One region of the Agrobacterium sp. 22094 genome, then DNA from elsewhere that is predicted to be linked to it. Evidence: predicted binding sites of a transcription regulator. Region 1 holds the regulator's gene; each other region holds the start of a gene.
What was found. Region 1 encodes PhoB, which activates phosphate uptake and scavenging genes when phosphate is short. Its sites were predicted from a motif close to TGTCATNNANCTGTCAT; they were not measured.
Positions count from the first base shown of each region.

Region 1 (5,032 bases):
ATGGCACCTGGTCGAAGCCTTCCACCTTGGGGCCGAAGCCCTCGAGATATTTGGCCTGGCCGCCAGCCGCGATGGTGGCGAGTGTGCGGCCATGGAATGCACCTTCGAAGGTGATGATGCGGAATTTTTCCGGATGGCCGTGCGTGTACTGATAACGGCGTGCCGTCTTGATGGCGCATTCCAGCGCTTCCGCACCGGAGTTTGTGAAGAACACCTTGTCGGCGAATGTTGCATCCGTCAGCCGCTTTGCCAGCACTTCCTGGCCTGCAACCTCATAGAGGTTGGACAGGTGCCAGACCTTCTCGACCTGTGCCTTGAGGGATTCAACCATATGGGGATGGCTATGGCCGACCGAGGTCACCGCAACGCCTGCACCGAAATCGAGATATCGCTCGCCGCTTTCCGTGATCAGCCAAACGCCCTCGCCTCGTTCGAAGCGCAGGGGGGCTTTGGAAAACGTATCGAACAACGGCCCGGATTTGGGGGCAGTTTCGGCCATGGCGACATCACTCCTTACGTCAAGTCGGGACAGACGACTGTCAATAGGGCTCGCGGGTTATCCCTGCCCTGAAAATCAAAAATGCCGCCTCGCGGCGGCCTGCATGCTGTCTTCATTGCGAGAGCACTATTGTCACTTCCCCGCCTAATGTCAACAAATCTCGGCACTTCCGGGCATTTACAAGCCTTGGTAGGTGCTTGCCGCGCAGGCCCGAGGTGTTGCCTTTCTGACTCACAGGGGAAGCAAGTTGGGGAAAACCGGAAAATCGATTCCAGATGATTCCTGCGACTCTTGTCACGGAGTCAACCGACGATTAGGTTAACCGTCAATTACTAGACTGCAATGCGGCGGAACTAGTCACCTACAATCTGGCGAATGGCCTGCGCGTGGTTCACTCCATGGCATAGTAGGTGGATTCTGCCCGAAAACAACGCGACGAGCGGAGAAGCGGCATGAACTGGACGGACGAACGAGTAGAAAAGCTCAAGAGATTATGGTCCGAAGGGCTTAGCGCAAGCCAGATCGCAGCACAACTAGGCGGTGTGAGCCGCAATGCCGTCATCGGCAAGGTTCACCGCCTCAACCTGCCAGGTCGCGCCAAGGCCGGCGGCACGGTCGCCACGTCGCGTCCTGCGCCCAAGCGTCCCGCAGCAGCGCCGCGTCCGGCAAGCTATGCGGCTCCGGCCCGCGCTGCGACCAGCCGTCCAGCACCGGCCCGTAGCTCTGGTGCCCTCGCTTTCAAGGAAGACATGGACATCGACACCGTCGAGCCCATGGAATATGTTCGTTCTTCCAACAATGTCGTTATCCCGATCTCGCGTCGCCTGACGCTGACGGAACTGACCGAGCGTACCTGCAAATGGCCGGTCGGCGACCCGCTCAAGGACGACTTCCATTTCTGCGGCTGCGAGGCGTCTGAAGCCTCGCCCTACTGCAAGTTCCACGCGAAGATGGCCTACCAGCCGGTCAGCGAACGCCGCAAGGCGTAAGGTCTGTCTCAGAACCAATTCAGAAAGCGGGCTTCGGTCCGCTTTTTTATTGGGCAGTCTCCAGCTTTGCCAAATAATCCAAGCTTGCCTGCAGCAATAATCGCGCCCAGACTATCATCATGGACGCGATCGACACACTGCACGACTATATCTCGGCGCTATGGGCCAGGGCCGTCGACACGCCCTTCCCGCCAATCCCGCGCAGCACCCGTGGCGACGGAACCGTTTACGTCGAATGGCGACGCGGCAGCTACTGGCTGATCTGCGAGGAGCGCGGAGAGGAATATTGGCGTCGGGAAGCCACGGACATGGACGATGCCGCCTTCCAGTTGATGTCGATCGTGACGGGAGAAGTGGTGCGCGATCGCGAGCTTGCGGTTCGGGAAAAAGCGCGCCGCCAGTCGACCGGCCCGGACGACTATTCGCGCTGGAACTGGATGTACCAGGAGATCGAACTGATGAGCGCGATCAAGGAGAGTTATGGTGCTCGAACCCGAGCCAATTATGCCGAGGTGCTGACGCGCAGCCCGTTGTCGAGGGACGAGATAGACGCCGCGCGATATCCCATTCCGTCAACATTGATTTGACGCCGGGAAGCCACGGGCTGTCCGCTCTGACGCCGCAAGAATAGGAGCGCTTGTACCTTCAAGCAAAGCGCTCCCGAAGCCGATCAGGCTTCCATGGAATAGCCGGCACCGCGAACGGTGCGGATGACATCCTGCATGCTGGAGAAATTCAGCGCCTTACGCAGACGACCGACATGGACGTCCACCGTGCGCTCATCCACATAGATATCGTGACCCCAGACACCATCGAGAAGCTGGGAACGGGAAAACACACGACCAGGCGAGGTCATGAGGAATTCCAGCAGACGGAATTCGGTCGGCCCGAGACGGACTTCGCGGCTCTTGCGATGGACGCGATGCGTCTCACGGTCAAGTTCGATATCGCCGCATTTCAGCACCGAGGACAGGACCTCCGGCTTGGCGCGGCGCAGCATCGCCTTGACGCGTGCCATCAGTTCCGGCGTGGAGAAGGGCTTCACGACATAGTCGTCCGCGCCCGTCGCCAGGCCCCGAACCCGTTCGCTTTCCTCGCCGCGCGCCGTCAGCATGATGATCGGCAGACGCTCGGTTTCCGGACGCATGCGCAGGCGACGGCAAAGCTCGATGCCGGAGACGCCCGGCAGCATCCAGTCGAGGATCAAAAGATCCGGCGTGCGCTCCTGAAGGCGGATTTCCGCCTCGTCGCCACGCGGAATGGTGTCCACGTCATAGCCTTCGGATTCGAGATTGTAACGGAGGAGGACGCTCAGCGCCTCCTCGTCTTCGACAACGGCGATTTTTGGCACCATGGCTCCAGATCCTATCTGTCGCTTACTCGGTCACAGCGCCGAGCGTGTTGGAACTATCGTCCTTCGGACGCTCACCTTCCGGCTGGCTGCCAGTGGTCATGTAGTAGATGGTCTCGGCGATGTTGGTGGCGTGGTCGCCGACACGCTCGATGTTCTTGGCACAGAACAGAAGATGCGTGCAGGTGGTGATGTTGCGCGGATCTTCCATCATGTAGGTCAAAAGCTCGCGGAAGAGCGAGGTGTACATGGCGTCGATTTCCTCGTCGCGCTCGCGGATGGCCTGGGCCTTTTCCGCCGATCGCGTGGAGTAGACGTCCAGCACTTCCTTCAACTGCACAAGCGCCAGTTCCGACAGATGCTCAAGGCCACGTGCCAGTTTGCGCGGAACGCCGGTGCCGGCAACAGCGATGACGCGCTTAGCGGTGTTCTTGCCCAGATCGCCGACGCGCTCCAGGTCTGCGGCAATGCGCAACGAACCAATGATTTCGCGAAGGTCTGCTGCCATCGGCTGGCGCTTGGCAATGGTGACGATCGCCTTGTCGCCGATTTCGCGCTCGGCGTGATCGAGGATCGTATCGTCCGAGATAACCTTTTGCGCCAAGGCTGCATCGGAATTGACGAGCGCACGCACGGCATCGGCGCACATCTGCTCGGCCAGGCCGCCCATTTCGGCGATCCGGCGGCTGAGGAACTTCAGCTCCTCATCATAGGCGGACATGATGTGGGAATGTGTCGACATGTTCGTAGTCTCCAGTTTCGAAACGCCCTGTCGCAAGCCTTTTTAGTGGCTCGAGCGACAGACGCGGTGGAATGTGCAAGCAGCAACAGGATCAGCCGAAACGACCCATGATATAGTCCTGGGTGCGCTGGTCATCCGGGTTGGTGAACATCTTGTCCGTATCGTTCTCCTCAACCAGGTGGCCGAGGTGGAACATGGCGGTACGCTGCGAAACGCGAGCGGCCTGCTGCATCGAGTGTGTCACGATGACGATGGTGTAGTTGGCACGAAGCTCGTGGATCAACTCTTCCACCTTGGCGGTCGCGATCGGGTCAAGCGCCGAGCATGGCTCATCCATGAGGATGACTTCCGGTGAAACGGCGATGGCACGTGCGATGCACAGGCGCTGCTGCTGGCCGCCGGACAGACCCGTGCCGGATTCTTGCAGGCGGTCCTTCGCTTCGTTCCAAAGACCTGCCTTCTGCAGGGCGGACTCGACGATCTGGTCCATATCCGCCTTGTTGCGGGCAAGACCGTGGATGCGCGGGCCGTAGGCAATGTTTTCGTAGATCGACTTCGGGAATGGGTTCGGCTTCTGGAACACCATGCCGACGCGAGCGCGAAGCTCGACGACATCGATGGCAGAATCGTAGATATCCTCACCATCGAGCGTAATCTCGCCGGTGACGCGGCAGCCATCGATTGTGTCGTTCATGCGGTTCAGCGTGCGCAGAAAGGTGGATTTGCCACAGCCCGAGGGGCCGATGAGAGCCGTCACCGTGTTTTCGCGAACGTTGAGCTTCACATCGTAAAGGGCGCGCTTCTCACCGTAATATACGGAGACGTCCTTGCCGATCATCTTATAGGAAACTTCATTCATTTTCTTGTCCAGCGCCTTTTCAACTGCTGCTTCCGACAACATGTTCATTGTTCCGTTCTCCCTTGCTTCTTATCGCATTTCCGAGCAGAAAACCGGTATCCACATTTCCTGGAGATGCTTTACCAGCGCCGTTCGAAGCGGCGACGCAGCAGGATTGCGCCCACATTCATCACCAGGAGGAACATAAGCAGGATGATGATAGCGCCGGATGTTCTTTCGACAAAGGCGCGTTCGGCTTCGTTCGCCCACATGTAGATCTGAACCGGCAAGGCCGTTGCAGGATCAAGCGGGGTCGTCGGGTAATTTGCCACAAAGGCCACCATGCCGATGAGAAGGAGCGGCGCGGTTTCGCCAAGCGCGTGTGCAAGGCCGATGATGGTGCCGGTCAGGATGCCCGGCATGGCAAGCGGCAGCACGTGGTGGAAGATGGTCTGCATCTTTGAGGCACCGAGACCGAGCGCTGCGGCGCGGATCGAAGGCGGCACGGCTTTCAAGGCAGCGCGTGTGGCGATGATGATGGTCGGCAGCGTCATCAGCGTCAGCACCAGACCACCGACCAGCGAGGCCGAGCGCGGAAGGCCCATGAAGTTGA
Region 1 covers NZ_JBQEPX010000001.1:2,263,845-2,268,876, forward strand. The annotation lists gene ACTJK5_RS11065 (aspartate aminotransferase family protein) at 1-499, opposite strand, end outside; gene ACTJK5_RS11070 (GcrA family cell cycle regulator) at 952-1,488, shown strand; gene ACTJK5_RS11075 (hypothetical protein) at 1,608-2,075, shown strand; gene phoB (phosphate regulon transcriptional regulator PhoB) at 2,159-2,842, opposite strand; gene phoU (phosphate signaling complex protein PhoU) at 2,865-3,581, opposite strand; gene pstB (phosphate ABC transporter ATP-binding protein PstB) at 3,673-4,488, opposite strand; gene pstA (phosphate ABC transporter permease PstA) at 4,560-5,032, opposite strand, start outside.

Region 2 (5,032 bases), 280 kb from region 1:
GCAGACCGTGGGCACTCCAGGACACACAAAATTCGCCGGCTACCTTTTTTCGTTGGAAGGTCTCTTCGCTGCAACCCTCATGGTTCTCGCCACCCGCGTCACTGTCTCGGGTAATGATACGCCGGACGAAATGCACGTCTGCCTGATCACGCAGCCGCTCGGCCGCGTAGTCGATCAGCGTGTCCTTGCCGGCACCGCTCGGACCGACAACGACGATCATCGTTCCGAGGGTGTCCAAATTCGGCGGAAATGCGTCTGACGATACAAGGCTCATGCGACACGTTTTCCCTGCCGCCAGACGCTGCGCACCACGGGCACACCGCTTTCGCGACGCACCCGTACGAGGTCGGCGCGCAGTCCTTCGGCAATAGAACCGCGATCTGTCAGACCAACCGTCTTTGCCGGTGTTGCCGTGACCATCGCAAGTGCCTTGGGAAGGGTAATCCCGTCCACCTGATCGGCGAGCAGGAAGGGCGCGTAGAGCAGGCTGAAAGGCACGTAATCAGAGGACAGCACATCGAGAACGCCGAGTTCGGCGAGATCGCGCGCAGCAATATTGCCCGAATGGGATTTGCCGCGAACGATGTTCGGCGCGCCCATCAGAACACTCATGCCCGCCGTGTGCGATGCCTTGGCGGCTTCGACGCTGGTGGGGAATTCAGCAAGCCGCACACCATGACCGATCGCCTCCTCGACATGGGCTTCAGTGGCATCGTCATGGCTCGCAACCGTGATGCCGCGCTCAGCACAACGGGCGGAAAGGTAATCGCGGTGCTTGCCGGAATATTTCCCGGAGGCCGAGACGCGCCGGTCGACAAAGGCCTTGAAGGCCTCATCGCTCAGACCGCGCTTTTTCTGGTAGAACATGATGTACTGGTCCATCGTCTGAAACTGACGCTGGCCCGGGGAATGATCCATCAGCGAAATCAGCCGCACATGCGGATCGTTTTCGAAATCCTCGAAATGCTCCAGTACGTCGGCGGAGGCTACTTCGCAGCGCAGATGCAGCAGGTGATCGGAGCGAAGCCGATCTTCACCCTTGGCCTTTTCAATGGCGTCGGCCATGTCGCGCATTTCGCCGCGCTCGAAGCCGCCATCCTCATCCGAGCCGAGACGCAGACAATCGAAGACGGTGGTGATGCCGGAGGACGCGACCTGCGCATCATGGGCCTGAATGGCGGCAATCTTGTCCCAGGTGACGCCCGGGCGCGGGGAATAATGCTGTTCAAGATGGTCGGTGTGAAGCTCGACGAGGCCGGGGATCAGATAGTCGCCTTCGAAGTCTTCGCCGGTTTGCGATGCGCCTTCGCTGATATCGGCAATCACGCCATCGCGGATCAGGACGGAACCTTGGATAACATCGTCGGAGAGGACGATGTGCGCATTGGATAGGACATGTTCAGCCATTTCGGACGTCTTTCGTATTGGAAGCAGCCAGTGGCTGCCAGCTATGAACGGTAAAGGCTTCACCACGCTCTTTCTCGACAAAAAGGCCGAGGCCGGAGATGGTCAGGGGGCTATGGATGAAGCCGGAAAATGTCTTGCTCAGGATGTCGCCCATCTCTTGCCTACGTGCCTCACTCACCGGCCCTGTCAGTGTCATGTGAAAGCGGAAATCATCCATCACATAAGGGTAACCCCAGCGATGAAGATTGGCGCGCTGGCTTTCGCTGAGCGTTTCCGGCTTACGGCGGGCAATATCGCGCTCCGACAACGGCGCGCGGAAGGGCTCGAAATGTCTCACCACATCGGCGGTGAAATCCTGAAGCGGCTGATGGAGCGTGGCCGGAACCAGTGCGAAGAAAGGCCCGAGTGAGCCGATGACGATTTCGGGAATATCGAAGGCGGCGTGTGAAGCTGCAAAGGCGGAGAATGCCTCCACCAACTCGCTCTCATGTCTGCCTTCGGCAAGCTCGAAGGGCGCTTTCAGCGTGGCGTGGAAACCGTAGCGCCTTGGCTCTTCGGTAACGTCCGCAAAGCTGGCATAGTCGTCAAAGCCCTCACCGGAAAAGGCGTTGCGTCCCAGCCACCGTGACGCTGTCTCAGTCAGCGAATCGGTGGCGGAGGGCGAAAAAAAGAGAGCGTAGCGCACGATGTCGCACTTTCGAATGTCATGGAAACAGCGGAAGCGTCATTTGAGACGACTCGTCTCTACCCCGCAAGGTCAGAAGTGCGAGGTAGACCTTTTCCGTGACAGAATGATGATACCGGGCAAGAAATTTGCCGGATATCCTTTCCCCATTCAGTGGTGCGTTTTGCCAATGAGGCGCGAGCGGATCGCGTTCGACATATTGTCGAACAGGAAGACGACGATAAGGATCAACAGCACCATATAGGCGACCTTGTCCCAATCCTGATTGGTACGCATGGCTTCCAGCAGTTTGAGGCCGATGCCGCCTGCGCCCACCGCACCGATAACCGTGGCGGAGCGGGTGTTGCTTTCCCAGAAATAGAGCGACTGTGAAATGAAGACCGGCAGCACCTGCGGAATGACGCCGAAGCGGTTGACGATGACCGACGAGGCGCCGACCGATTTCACGCCTTCGCGCTGCTTGTCATCGACATTTTCCAGAGCCTCGGCATAGACCTTTCCGAGCGCACCCGTGTCGGTGAAGAAGATCGCGGCAATGCCGGGGATCGGTCCGGGGCCGAAGCTTCTGGTGAAGAATAGCGCCCAGATCAGCATGTCGATCGAGCGGAGGAAGTCGAAGAGCCGCTTCATGCCCCAGTTTGCCGCCCTGCTGGCAGTGATGTTGCGGGCGGCGATGAAGGCCAGAGGAAAGGCAAAGAGCGTACCGAGAAGCGTGCCGAGGAAGGCCATGACCAGCGTCTGCAACAGCTTGGACAGGATGTCCTCATGCTGCCAGGCATCGTTGCCGAGGAAATCATCGGCCATCTTTGAAATATTGGACTGTGCCGGATCGACGCGATCCTGCCACAGCGCCAGCGCTGCCAGCTCACCCCAGCTCTTGCCCCAGAACTGTGAGCGCGTGTCGAAGAAGAAGTTGGCCCAGCCGAGGAAGCGGCGCTGGACATAAAGCTGCGAGGTGCGAATTTCCGCCTGACCGGCAAAGCCGTACTCGACGACGACCTTGTTCTCATCCTGGCGGATTTGAACAGGCGCGCCGGCGGGGGCCGTGACGCGGTCAGCGCCGATGGTCACCGGATAGAGCGTACCATCGATGTAAACATTGGCCTGCGTCGGGGTGATATCGATACGGTTCTGCTGATCGCCATAGGTCACGCTATAGCCGCCATTCGGCAACGGCTGGAGCCAGCTGATATTGGCATTGGCTGGATACTGCCCGCGGCTCGTCCATTGCGGCACGACCTTGCCATCATCGAAGCGAAGCCGTGGCTGGGCGCGCCAGGAATACCAGTCCTGAATATAGCTGGAAGCGCGGTCCCAGCGACCGTTGGTCAAGGCCGGGCCGACATTGAAGGCGAAGAAGCAGATGACGAGATAGGCGATGGCTACGACCAGACCGACAAACAGTCCATAGCGGCGCATGAAGCCCAGCTGGAAAACCTGAGGGTATTGGGACAAAAGACGTTCGCGATCCGCACCATTGATGACAAAGCTCGTGGACATCAGGCCGCTCCCCGTCCGAATTCAAAGGATTGATGGCCGATCAGCCTGCGGCGCAGCCAGCCGGAAAACTGGTCGACAGCGATGATGGTGACCAGCAGCATGATGATGATGGCATAGGTCTTGGCGGCGTGATCATTGCCGATCGCCAGGCGAAAGACCTCGCCGATACCGCCGCCGCCGACAGCACCGATGATGGTGGAGGCGCGCACATTGATTTCGGCGCGCAGCAGCGCATAGGAGACGAAATTCGGCAGAACCTGCGGCACGATGGCAAAGCGCACACGCTCCAGCCAGTTGGCGCCCGATGCCCGCAACCCCTCATCCGGCTTCATATCGGCATTTTCGACGACTTCGAAGAAGAGTTTTCCGAGCGCGCCGACGGTATGAATGGTGATGGCGACGATGGCGGCAATGGGCCCGAGCGAAAGAATGGCGGTCAGCAGTCCGGCGATGACGATTTCCGGGAAGGCGCGCATCACTTCCAGCATGCGTCGGACGGAAAAACGCACGGCACCGGCGCCGACGAGATTGGTGGAGGCGAAGAAGCACAGCGCGAAAGCGAAGGCCGTGCCGATCAGCGTCGAGACCAGCGCAATGTTCAGCGTGATGATCAGCTGATAGAAGAAATGCGGAATATAAAAGCCGTCGCCGATATAGACCCGCTCCGAGACATAGTCATATTTCAGCGAGCCGTCGGCATAGGGTGACGGCAGATCGAACATGGCGCGAACAACTTCCATGGGGCTGTTCGGCAGGAAGGTCTTCATAAAATCGAAGAAATAGGGCAGTCGCTCGAAGAACTTGCCGGAATTGGCGCTGTTGGCAAAATCGAGCGAGGCAAAGAGCAACGCAAGAAAGACGACGATGGCGATGCCGGTGTAGATACGTCGCGTGACCAGCTGTTGCTGGTAGTGCTGCATGACCTTCTTCGAGGCCTCGCCCAACGTATCTGGGGTGATTGGCGTGCTGGCCATGTCTTTTGCGTCCTTACCGGAGCCATGCGGGTGACGATGGATTCACCGAGGCTCTCATTCACCGTTTCAGCGTCATCCCTCAGGAAGCGTGACGGCTTTCCCGGGCTGCGCTTTAAAAAAACGGCGGCGTCTTTCTGACGCCGCCGTCTCATGCCATTGCTGGCAATCAGCCGCCGATCACGGCCTTACGGGCATCAACGATCGTCTGGTAGAAGGACGGATCGACCTTGATGTATTCCTTGTTCTTGCCCTGGGTGAAGCCCTGGAAGCAAGCGAGGTCCTTCTTCGGCAGGTCGAGGAAGAAAGCTTCGATCTTTTCCTTCATCGGCTCGCCGACCTTGTTGGCAACCATCAGCGGACCGTTCGGGATCAGCGGCGACTTCCAGACTTCGACGAGATCGTCCATGTCGAGATTGCCCTTGGCGACCATCTGGTGGAGGTTGCCGGAGCTGTAGCCTTCTTCCCA
Region 2 covers NZ_JBQEPX010000001.1:2,542,160-2,547,191, forward strand. The annotation lists gene phnN (phosphonate metabolism protein/1,5-bisphosphokinase (PRPP-forming) PhnN) at 1-274, opposite strand, end outside; gene ACTJK5_RS12405 (alpha-D-ribose 1-methylphosphonate 5-triphosphate diphosphatase) at 271-1,407, opposite strand; gene ACTJK5_RS12410 (DUF1045 domain-containing protein) at 1,400-2,092, opposite strand; gene phnE (phosphonate ABC transporter, permease protein PhnE) at 2,243-3,592, opposite strand; gene phnE (phosphonate ABC transporter, permease protein PhnE) at 3,592-4,566, opposite strand; gene phnD (phosphonate ABC transporter substrate-binding protein) at 4,733-5,032, opposite strand, start outside.
Region 2: a site for PhoB is predicted at 2,191-2,207, ahead of ACTJK5_RS12410 (DUF1045 domain-containing protein). Genes of this name have one in related genera too.

Region 3 (5,032 bases), 2.0 Mb from region 1:
GGCGGAAGCTCGGCTCCCATGCGCTGATAGACGGTGACGCCTTCCGAAGGCTGGAGATCCTTCTGATCGCCGCCGGTCACCCGGCCTTTTCGCAGCGGATCGGCATCCTGGTCCGTCGGTCGCGACAGCACGTCCGGTCCCTGGTTCACCACCGGTCCAAAATCGGTGTCTTCCTCGCCCGCGCCATCAGTACCTTGCGCCTGCGGCTGAAGGCCCGGCAGAAGATCAGGGCTTGCCTGCGGCTCGGCCTGCTGCGGCGCAGACTGTTGTCCGGCAGCTGGAGCCTGGCCTTGCGCAAAGGCAGGGGCCGCGGTGATGGCAAAAGCCATCGCCAGAAGCGAGATCGATGGGGAAAGGCGGAGCAAGCGAAGGATCATCGCCCGTATCAACCGCCAAACCGTGGCGCTTTTTCGTCAAGCAATGCATTGGCTTCGGCAACGGCCTGCGCCGCACCGCCCGCGTGAGCGAAGACGGCCTGGCGCAGTGCCACGAATTCCACGCCGCTTTCGGCAACGGCAACCACCGAGGCGACATCCGAACCGCCCATGACGATCGACGGAATTTCGATCATCGACGCCCACCATTCGCCAAGCGCGACGTTCTTCGGGTGTGGCTCCGGCTTGATATCACCCTCCAGCTTGCCGAAGAAGATATAGTCCGGGTTCGCTTCGCCCTGCTCCAGCGCCTTGTGCCGGTCATCGGCATTGCCGCCGCCGACGATCATCTTCGGCGTGAACTTTTCCACCGCTTCCGCCAGCGGCTCCACGCCGCCGATCACGTGCAGGCCATCGGCCTTCACGCGGCCGGCAACACGGCTGTCACCGGCCACCAGCGCTGCGGCACCGGCCGCCTGCACGATCGGCACCAGCACTTCCGCGCGCTTCTGAAAGCTGTCGTCATCGAGAGCGTATTGAGGAATGATGACGGAGGCGACATCGCCGCCCCTCAGGGCATCCTCCAGCGCCTTGGCTTGCAGGTCAGCATCTTCGGCTTGCGGCACGATCAGAACCAGACGGCAGCGATCTTCAGGAGAACCCATGATTTTTCCATTTTCCGCAGAAAGAACGCTTCATCGCCAATCTGCACTCGTTTTCACATACTGTTTCCGATAAACCGGACTGCACGAAGGATCAACAGTTCATAGCTGGACTCTTTGTCGTCCTTTCCCCGCGCGGCCTGTTCCAATGGTCGTCTCACACGCTCATCTCAAGTCCTGACCATGTCGCTCGATCTCCATTTCTTCCTTGTTGCCATTCCCGCTGTCGTTCTGGTCGGCCTGTCGAAAGGCGGGCTGGGCGGTGCTCTGGCCTTGATGGGTGTGCCGCTGATGGCGCTGGCCGTGCCGCCGGTGCAGGCGGCGGCAATCTTCCTTCCCATTCTGATCGTCATGGATCTGGTCGCACTCTGGGCATGGCGCCACCACAACCACCGGGAAACGCTGCTCTTGATGCTGCCGGGCGCCATTGCTGGCATTGCGCTCGGCTGGGCCACCTCGACGCTGATTTCACCCGACGCGATGCGCCTCGTCGTCGCAACCGTCACCATCCTCTTCGTGCTGCGCTATTTCTACGAGACCTTCCGCGCCCGCCGCGGACAGGAGATTGCACCGAAGCCGCAGAGACCGGCTGCCGCCACGCTCTGGTCGTCACTTTCGGGCTATGCAAGCTTTGTCGCGCATGCGGGTGGTCCACCCTTCCAGATCTATGTGCTGCCGCTCAAGCTGGATCCGAAGACCTATACCGGCATGAGCGTGCGTTTCTTCGCCATCATGAACGCGGTCAAACTCATCCCCTATTTTGCGCTTGGCGCGCTGGATTCCACCAACCTCACCACCTCCGCGACGCTTCTGCCGGTGGCGATGATTGCCACATTTGCCGGCGCCAAAGTGGTCAAATATATGAAGCCTGCCGTCTTCTACCCGCTGATGTACGGCATGGCCTTCATCGCTGCCCTGAAGCTCTTGTGGGATGGCCTGGCTGCCTGATGGTGCAGCGACTGGAAAAAGCGGGTTTTTCTTTAAGACGTCGCCAGCAAAAAGGCCCTGATCGCGCTATGCAGCCAGGGCCTCGAACTTTTGCCGCTTCTCAGGCGCTGTTAGCGCCCTGCGGCCTCAATAATCATTGATAATCAATGTTTCGTGGTCGCTTTCAGCCTCTGCAACTCGTCTTTAAGGCGCAGCTTTCTGCGTTTAATGTCTGCGATCTCCCGGTCGTCGGAAGATGGGGAAGCAAGAATACTTTCGAGCTCCTCCTCCAGAGCACCGTGTTTCTTTTCGAGCGATGCAATATGAGCCTGAATGGTCATGCGGCACGTCCTTCCTTGTTGAACCTACCTCCAGCTCTCCATCGCTGGAGTTTCAGGTTTACGACAGCACTGTGACACGGAAAGCGCGCTTTGTCGAAGGCGAAATCGGGGCAATAGTGCGGCAAAAATGCTATTACGGGAAACTTCCCGTTACCGCCATTTGATGGTACAGGCACGAAGACCAACAACAGAGATGCCGGATGGCGGTCCGGTTCATTACAATGGGGACGACGAGATGGCCGACCAGGAACAGGCGGACGTCCGGCTTACGCTGGCAAGGCTGAGGCAGGAGCATGAGGATTATGACACGGCCATCAACGCCATGATTCAGACCAATTGCGAAGCGCTCAGAATTCAACGGATGAAGAAGAAGAAGCTGGCCATCAAGGACAAGATGACCCAGATCGAAGATCAGATCATCCCGGATATCATCGCCTGATAAGCTCTGGACCCTGACAACCCTCTGGACAAGGAGAGGCCGCTTGACCACTGAAACGCCGCCCGTCGCCATAATCATGGGAAGCCAGTCTGACTGGGAGACCATGAAAAACGCCGCCGATACGCTGGATGCGCTCGATATCGAATATGAGGCGCGCATCGTGTCCGCCCACCGCACGCCGGAGCGGATGTTCGATTTCGCCACCAATGCGAAGGACGAGGGCTTCAAGGTCATCATCGCCGGTGCCGGCGGTGCTGCCCATCTTCCCGGCATGACGGCAGCGCTGACCCCTCTCCCCGTCTTCGGCGTTCCGGTTCAGTCGAAAACCATGTCCGGCCAGGACAGCCTCTATTCCATCGTGCAGATGCCGGCGGGCATTCCGGTCGGCACGCTTGCCATCGGCAAGGCGGGAGCCATCAACGCCGCCCTTCTGGCCGCCGCCGTGCTGGCGCTTTCCGACGAGGATCTGGCCGACCGGCTGGATAATTACCGCGCCCGCCAGACGGCCATCGTTGCCGAATATCCCATGGACGCCCCGCAATGAAATCCTCCACCATCGGTATTATCGGCGGCGGCCAGCTTGGCCGCATGCTGGCCATGGCAGCCGCCCGCCTCAACTTCCGCACCGTGGTGCTGGAACCCCAGGCCGATTGTCCGGCGTCGCAGGTCTGCAACCGCCAGATCGTTGCGGCTTACGATGACGAGAAGGCGCTCGCCGAACTCGCAAGCCTCTGCGATGTCGTGACCTATGAATTCGAAAACGTGCCCGTCGTCGCGGCCGAAACGCTTGCCGCCTCTGTGCCGGTCTACCCGCCGGCGCAAGCGCTGAGCGCCTCGCAGGACCGCCTGACGGAAAAGCGCTTCCTCAATGGCTGCGGCATTCCAACGGCCGATTTCCGCGCCGTGGACGATCAGGCGGGTCTTGAAGCAGCACTTGCGGAGTTCGGCGGCAAGGGCGTGCTGAAGACGCGGCGCATGGGCTATGACGGCAAGGGGCAGCGCGTCTTTAAAGGCGGTGAAGATCCGACCGGCGCCTTCGATGCGCTCGGCAAGGTGCCGCTGATTCTCGAAAGTTTCATTCCTTTCGAGCGGGAGATTTCCATCATCGCCGCGCGTTTCCAGGATGGCACCGTCACCTGTTACGATCCGGCCGAAAACGTTCACCTGAACGGCATTCTCCATACGTCGACGATTCCCGCCGATCTTTCCGACGCAGCAAGAACCGTTGCGGTGGAATCGGCGCAGAAACTGCTCGCCGCGCTGAACTATGTGGGCGTCGTCGGCATAGAGTTCTTCGTGCTGGCGGATGGTTCGCTGGTGGCCAATGAAATGGCGCCCCGCGTCCACAATACCGGCCACTGGACGGAAGCGGCCTGTGTGATCTCGCAGTTCGAGCAGCATATCCGCGCAGTCGCGGGCCTGGCGCCCGGCAGCACCGCGCGCCATTCCGATTGCGTGATGACCAATCTGATTGGTGACGACATCGACAGCGTGCCGGAATGGCTGAGCCAAAAAGACTGCCTCGTGCATCTTTACGGCAAGACGGAGGCCCGTCCGGGCCGAAAGATGGGCCATGTGACGCAACTCACCAAGGCTGGAAAGCCGGGGTTTTCCCGGTAAAAGCTTGCGGAGCGTGTTGACAGGCCGGTGCCGAAAGGGTATCTGCCTGCCAACCGAAAAAGGCGCGCCCCGTTGCGCGCTTTTGATTGTTTAGATTATGCGTGCGAAAGCCCGCCAAACTGCGGACCAGAAAAATGAAGATCAAGAACTCGCTCAAAGCGCTTAAGGCTCGTCACCGCGACAACCGTCTGGTTCGCCGCAAGGGCCGCGTCTACATCATCAACAAGCAGAACCCACGCTTCAAGGCTCGTCAGGGCTGATTGCGTTTCTGCAGTGCTCCGTTTGAAAAGGCGGATCACTTTGTTGATAGCAGACAGAATTCGATTTCCTAATTGGCGCATACGGATTATCGTGATCCACATGCGCCAATTTCGTTTTTGTGCCCTCCTCCTCGCCTCGCTCAGCCCACTTGCCCCGGCCACGACGCTTACCGCCCATGCTGCGGAGCCGGTAGCGGCAGCGCCGCAGCCTGAGCAGCCTGCTTCCAAAGACCCCGTCGGCGATCTCTTCAACAATCTGAAGAAGGAGCGCGACGCCAAGAAGGCCCGCGGCATCGCCACCGAAATCGTCGGCCAGTGGAGCGATTCCGGCAGCCCGACTATCAATCTGCTGATGCAGTGGGCCGAAGAGGCCAATGAACAGAAGCGCAGCGCCGCAGCCTACGACTTC
Region 3 covers NZ_JBQEPX010000001.1:240,001-245,032, reverse strand. The annotation lists gene ACTJK5_RS01155 (tetratricopeptide repeat protein) at 1-377, opposite strand, end outside; gene ACTJK5_RS01150 (thiamine phosphate synthase) at 386-1,039, opposite strand; gene ACTJK5_RS01145 (sulfite exporter TauE/SafE family protein) at 1,220-1,984, shown strand; gene ACTJK5_RS01140 (YdcH family protein) at 2,128-2,304, opposite strand; gene ACTJK5_RS01135 (YdcH family protein) at 2,540-2,743, shown strand; gene purE (5-(carboxyamino)imidazole ribonucleotide mutase) at 2,820-3,287, shown strand; gene ACTJK5_RS01125 (5-(carboxyamino)imidazole ribonucleotide synthase) at 3,284-4,363, shown strand; gene ykgO (type B 50S ribosomal protein L36) at 4,498-4,623, shown strand; gene ACTJK5_RS01115 (tetratricopeptide repeat protein) at 4,724-5,032, shown strand, end outside.
Region 3: a site for PhoB is predicted at 2,365-2,381, ahead of ACTJK5_RS01140 (YdcH family protein). Genes of this name have one in related genera too.

Region 4 (5,032 bases), on a different contig from region 1:
GATGGCTTCTAGAACTTCCGTGGCGATGATGTCCTTGCGAACATCGCGGGATTCGATGGTGATGTCGGCTTCGCAATAGATGGGGTAACGCTTTTCCATCAGTGCCGCCAGCGTTGCCTTGGGGTTCTCGGTCTTCAGCAAGGGGCGATGATCCCGCTTGTTGACACGTTCCCACAGCACTTCGAGATCGGCTTTTAGCCAGAGCGAAACGCCGCCACGCTTGATGTGTCGACGGGTATTCTCGTTGATGAAGGCCCCACCACCGGTGGAGACGACCTTGGGTCCACCACGCAAAAGGCGCTTGATCACGCGCGTTTCCAGTGCCCGAAATTCGTCTTCGCCATAGCTAGCGAAGAGCTCCGAGATCGTCATGCGCGAGACGCGCTCGATCTCGTCATCCGTATCGACGAAGGGGATCCTCAACTGCTGCGCGACCGACCTGCCGATTGCAGATTTTCCTGCACCCATGAGCCCAACAAAGACGATGTTGCGCCTGCCAAGAGCGGCACGCGCTTTTTCTCCCAGGCTCTGGGGAAGAGATAAGTTGGTTTCGCTCATGAATGATGGCCCATTTGGCTTCGGTATCTTCAAATGTTTACCAAGCGTCAAGCCAAATCGCGCCTTATAAGCATGTCGCGCAAAAGTGTGCAGCGGTTTTGCGATAACGACATGCGATGAAACAAGAACCTAAAGCCTAGAGCGCGAATCTGAAGGATCGCGGCGGGCGCGCTTTAAGCCATAGAAATAGCCTGGCCGGATGACACCGATTGTCATGCGGAAGGCCAGCCACGCCATGCCCTTGCCAAGATGTTCTCACAGGCAAGGCGACCAAGTGCTGCGGAGTGATCATGCCCACCCTTTTCCGTTTTATCTTCATCCTCGCGGCCATCGCCGGCATTATCTATGGAAGCATGGTATCGCTTGTTTCGCTGGTGAAACCGCGCGAGCGGGAGGTCACGGTTCGCATTCCGTCCGAGCGCCTCAATCCGCCGACACCTTGAGGAGCAGGCAAGCCATGTCTCGCCAGGATCATGCACGACTGGAAGGCTTTCTGGAAATGATGAGCGCCGAGCGCGGTGCGGCGATGAACACGCTTGCCTCCTATGAGCGCGATCTCAACGACCTGATGGCGTTTCTCTCATCGCGCCATGCGTCATTGACCGAGGCAACCACAGCCGACCTCTCGGCCTATCTGGCTCATCTTTCTGCGCAAGGCTTTGCCGCATCCTCGCAGGCACGGCGCCTTTCTGCGCTCCGGCAGTTTTACAAGTTTCTCTATTCTGAGGGTGTTCGCACCGACGATCCTACTGGAATATTGGACGCGCCACGCAAAGGTCGATCTCTTCCGAAAACCATGAGTGTTGCCAGCGTCACAGCGCTTCTCGCCAAAGCCGCGGAAGAAGCGAGCCTGGAAGGGCCGGGGCAACTGGCGCGCATCCGCATGCATCTTCTGCTGGAGCTGCTCTACGCAACGGGCATGCGCGTTAGCGAACTCGTCTCCTTGCCGGCCAAGGTCCTGCGACACGAAGGCCGTTTCCTGATGATCCGCGGCAAGGGCAACAAGGATCGCGTCGTCTTGTTGTCACGAACGGCGATCGAGGCGATGGAGAGATACGATGAAGCCCGCAAGGCGCTCGCGCCGAAGGGCAAGTCAGACGAAGAAAGCCCGTGGCTGTTTCCCTCTGCCAGCAAGGAGGGGCATCTGCCCCGTCAGGTGTTTGCCCGCGACCTGAAGGATATCGCCATCCGCGCCGGCCTCACCCCCTCGGCCGTCTCGCCGCATGTGCTTAGGCACGCCTTTGCCAGCCATCTTCTGCAGAACGGCGCGGATCTGCGCGCAGTGCAGGAACTGCTCGGCCATTCGGACATTTCAACGACACAAATATACACACATGTGTTGGAAGAACGCCTCCAAGAGTTGGTACAAACGCACCACCCTCTTGCCAAACAGGGCAAAAACCTTGATTAGAGCGACCGGAACCGCCGGGAGAGCCCGGTCAAACCTTGCGCAAAACGATCGGAAACGGATCTCATGCTCAGCTATCTCGACTTCGAAAAACCCATTTCGGACCTGGAAGGCAAGATTCTTGAACTGAAGAAACTGGCCGCAGAAGACGAGAGCATAGATACGTCCGAGGAAATTTCGCGTCTGGAATCGCGCGTCAACGACGCGATGCAGGACATCTATTCCAAGCTGAATGCCTGGCAGAAGACGCAGGTTGCCCGCCACCCGCAGCGCCCGCACTTCATCGACTATGCGAGCGCGCTCTTCACCGACTTCACGCCGCTGGCCGGCGACCGCAAGTTTGCCGAAGATGCCGCCATCCAGGCAGGTCTTGGCCGTTTCAACGGCCAGCCAGTCGCAATCATCGGCCAGGAAAAGGGCAACGACACGAAGTCGCGCCTCAAGCATAATTTTGGTAGCCCGCGTCCGGAAGGATACCGCAAGGCGATCCGCGTTCTGGAACTGGCCGACCGCTTCTCTCTACCCGTCGTGACGCTCATCGATACCGCCGGCGCTTATCCAGGTGTCGGTGCTGAAGAACGCGGCCAGGCGGAAGCCATCGCCCGGTCGACGGAAATGTGCCTGAACGCCAAGGTGCCGATCGTGTCCGTCGTCATCGGCGAAGGCGGCTCCGGCGGCGCCATTGCGATCGCCACCGGCAACCGTGTCTACATGCTCGAACACGCAATCTACTCTGTGATCTCCCCCGAAGGTGCAGCCTCCATCCTCTGGCGCGATTCGACCCGCGCCAAGGAGGCCGCGACCAACATGAAGATCACTTCGGATGACCTGAAAGCGCTCGGCGTCATTGACGGGATCATTCCGGAGCCCATCGGCGGCGCCCACCGCGACCCCTCAGGCGTGATCGCCGCAACGGGGAAAACAATCGAATCTGCGTTGAAAGAGCTGACAGCTCAAACCGGCAGCCAGCTTCGCGCCGAACGTCGTCAGAAGTTCCTGGACATCGGCCGCAGCCTGTAATCCGCTCGACCCTGTTTTCTGCTTGTGAAGGCGCGCCGCTCCCGGTGCGCCTTTTGCTTATCTGTGGTTCACACCGCCACGCGATAGGCCTGCCTTCTCGCAAACGAAGCTTTTGTCTCGCACTAATATGCAATATGAGGAATATTTCATATTTATGACAACAGGAGACAGTGATGTCGATATCGGCGTCGGTAACCGATAATTCCCGGTCCCCGTTAAGACTTCTGGAAAAGCCGCTGGCGTCCGGCATGTCGCGTGAGGTCTACGCTCTTCCCGGTACCAACATGCTCGTGAAGGTGCAGACAAAGATGCCGCCACGCCGCTACTTCCAGAACATCCGGCTGCTGTATTTAGTGCGGCGTTTCTATAAGGCTATCGTGCCGCTGCGGCGCGAATTGCGGGAGTATGAGCGGGTCGCACAAGAAGGCCCCAGAACCGCGCGCCATCTCCAGCATTTTGCAGGCGTCGTTTCTACCGACAGGGGCACAGGCATTCTGGTGAAGGCTGTGCGCCGGAGAAACGGTGCCCTTGCGATGACCCTTCAGGATGCGATCGAGAGCGGGCAATACAGCCAGCAGACGGATGCTGCGCTTTCGGAATTCCTGGACTGGCTGGTCAAGAGCGAGATTGTTGCCGTGGACGTGCACCTGAAGAATATCGTCGTTGACGAGAAGAACGGTGCACTCGTCCTGATCGACGGCATCGGAGACAAGACCTTCCTTCCCGTCCGGTCATGGTTTTCCTGGCTAAACCGGAGCTATAAGAAGCGACTGGCCCAGTCGATCTATGCAGAAGTGGCGCACCGTTTCATGAGATCAACGTTGAGCAACCGGACTGTTCTTCTGCTCTTCGTATTCGCAGGTACGATGTTGGGTATCGATATCTCGGATGGCCAGTTGATCGATGGATGAATCTTCGTAGTTTCCAATAAGTCCGTGGACACCTGCATCTGACCCCAGCAAACTATTGACTCGATCTCGATCTTACGTTGTATCGTTGATCAAGGGACGTAGGGGCGTCTTCGAGGGGTAAAGGGACATCATGAAAAAGATTTTGACGCTGCTGGTCGCAGGACTGGCCGTGACTGCCTGTGCAAAAAGACCAGATGCTATTGTTCCAGTCGATGTGCCGATGGCCGCTTATGGCAACATGGACTGCCAATCATTGGCGCAGGAGTACCTGAAGGAGCAAACCGCTCTATTGGCCGTCTCCAAGCAACAGAACGATGCCGCAACAGGCGATGCTTTTGGCGTCTTTCTAATAGGCGTTCCGATGTCGAGCACCTTTGGTGGTGATAAGGAAGGTCAGTTGGCTGTCACGAAAGGCAAAGTCAACGCGATCGAAGCCAATCTGAGAAGCAAAGGCTGCAACATTCCCACGGTGACAAAGCCGGGAAGCAAAAAGTCGGCGAAGTGACAACGTGATTTCGCTGTAAGGTATCACACCTCTAGCGACTCATCGACGATAGAAGAATCGACCGGCGGCATTTTGTTGGCGGTCATTCTGGTGATCGGAACATACCGCTCGACTGTTGTACTTGTCTCTAGGGCATTGATCGCTTTGCTTCGGACAAAGCTGGAATTCTCAACGGCGCCAAGGCGAGCGACTGTCCGCTGCGCGCTCTCCACATACATCGCGTGCGAAATGTCTCCCCGGTGAAACAGAATGTAATTTTTGACCTCGATAGGTAACGTACGACGCAGCAAGTATTCTTGCCCAGCCATCCGCTGCGGTTCGCAGTTCATGCCATTTGTAAAACCCAGAAGGCATGACTGCACGAAAGGGAGATCGGATTTGCACGAGTCCATCTCGAAGCGGATTCGGCCAAAGCGCGCGAGTATCGCCCACGCTCTGAGGTTGTCAAAAAGTGACACAAAAAGCGCCTAAAAGCGCAGCTTTCTCAGTGGCTTGAAAAAGATGATGGTGCCCCTTGCCGGAATCGAACCAGCACTCCTTTCGGAACCTGATTTTGAGTCAGGCGCGTCTACCAATTCCGCCAAAGGGGCAACTCCGAAGCGTGTCGGTTGGTATGCGGCGGACTATACG
Region 4 covers NZ_JBQEPX010000003.1:323,397-328,428, forward strand. The annotation lists gene ACTJK5_RS16400 (shikimate kinase) at 1-558, opposite strand, end outside; gene ACTJK5_RS16405 (hypothetical protein) at 849-1,001, shown strand; gene xerD (site-specific tyrosine recombinase XerD) at 1,016-1,969, shown strand; gene ACTJK5_RS16415 (acetyl-CoA carboxylase carboxyltransferase subunit alpha) at 2,033-2,986, shown strand; gene ACTJK5_RS16420 (YrbL family protein) at 3,160-3,897, shown strand; gene ACTJK5_RS16425 (hypothetical protein) at 4,028-4,402, shown strand; gene ACTJK5_RS16430 (hypothetical protein) at 4,426-4,860, opposite strand; tRNA gene ACTJK5_RS16435 (tRNA-Leu) at 4,908-4,992, opposite strand.
Region 4: a site for PhoB is predicted at 3,130-3,146, ahead of ACTJK5_RS16420 (YrbL family protein). Genes of this name have one in related genera too.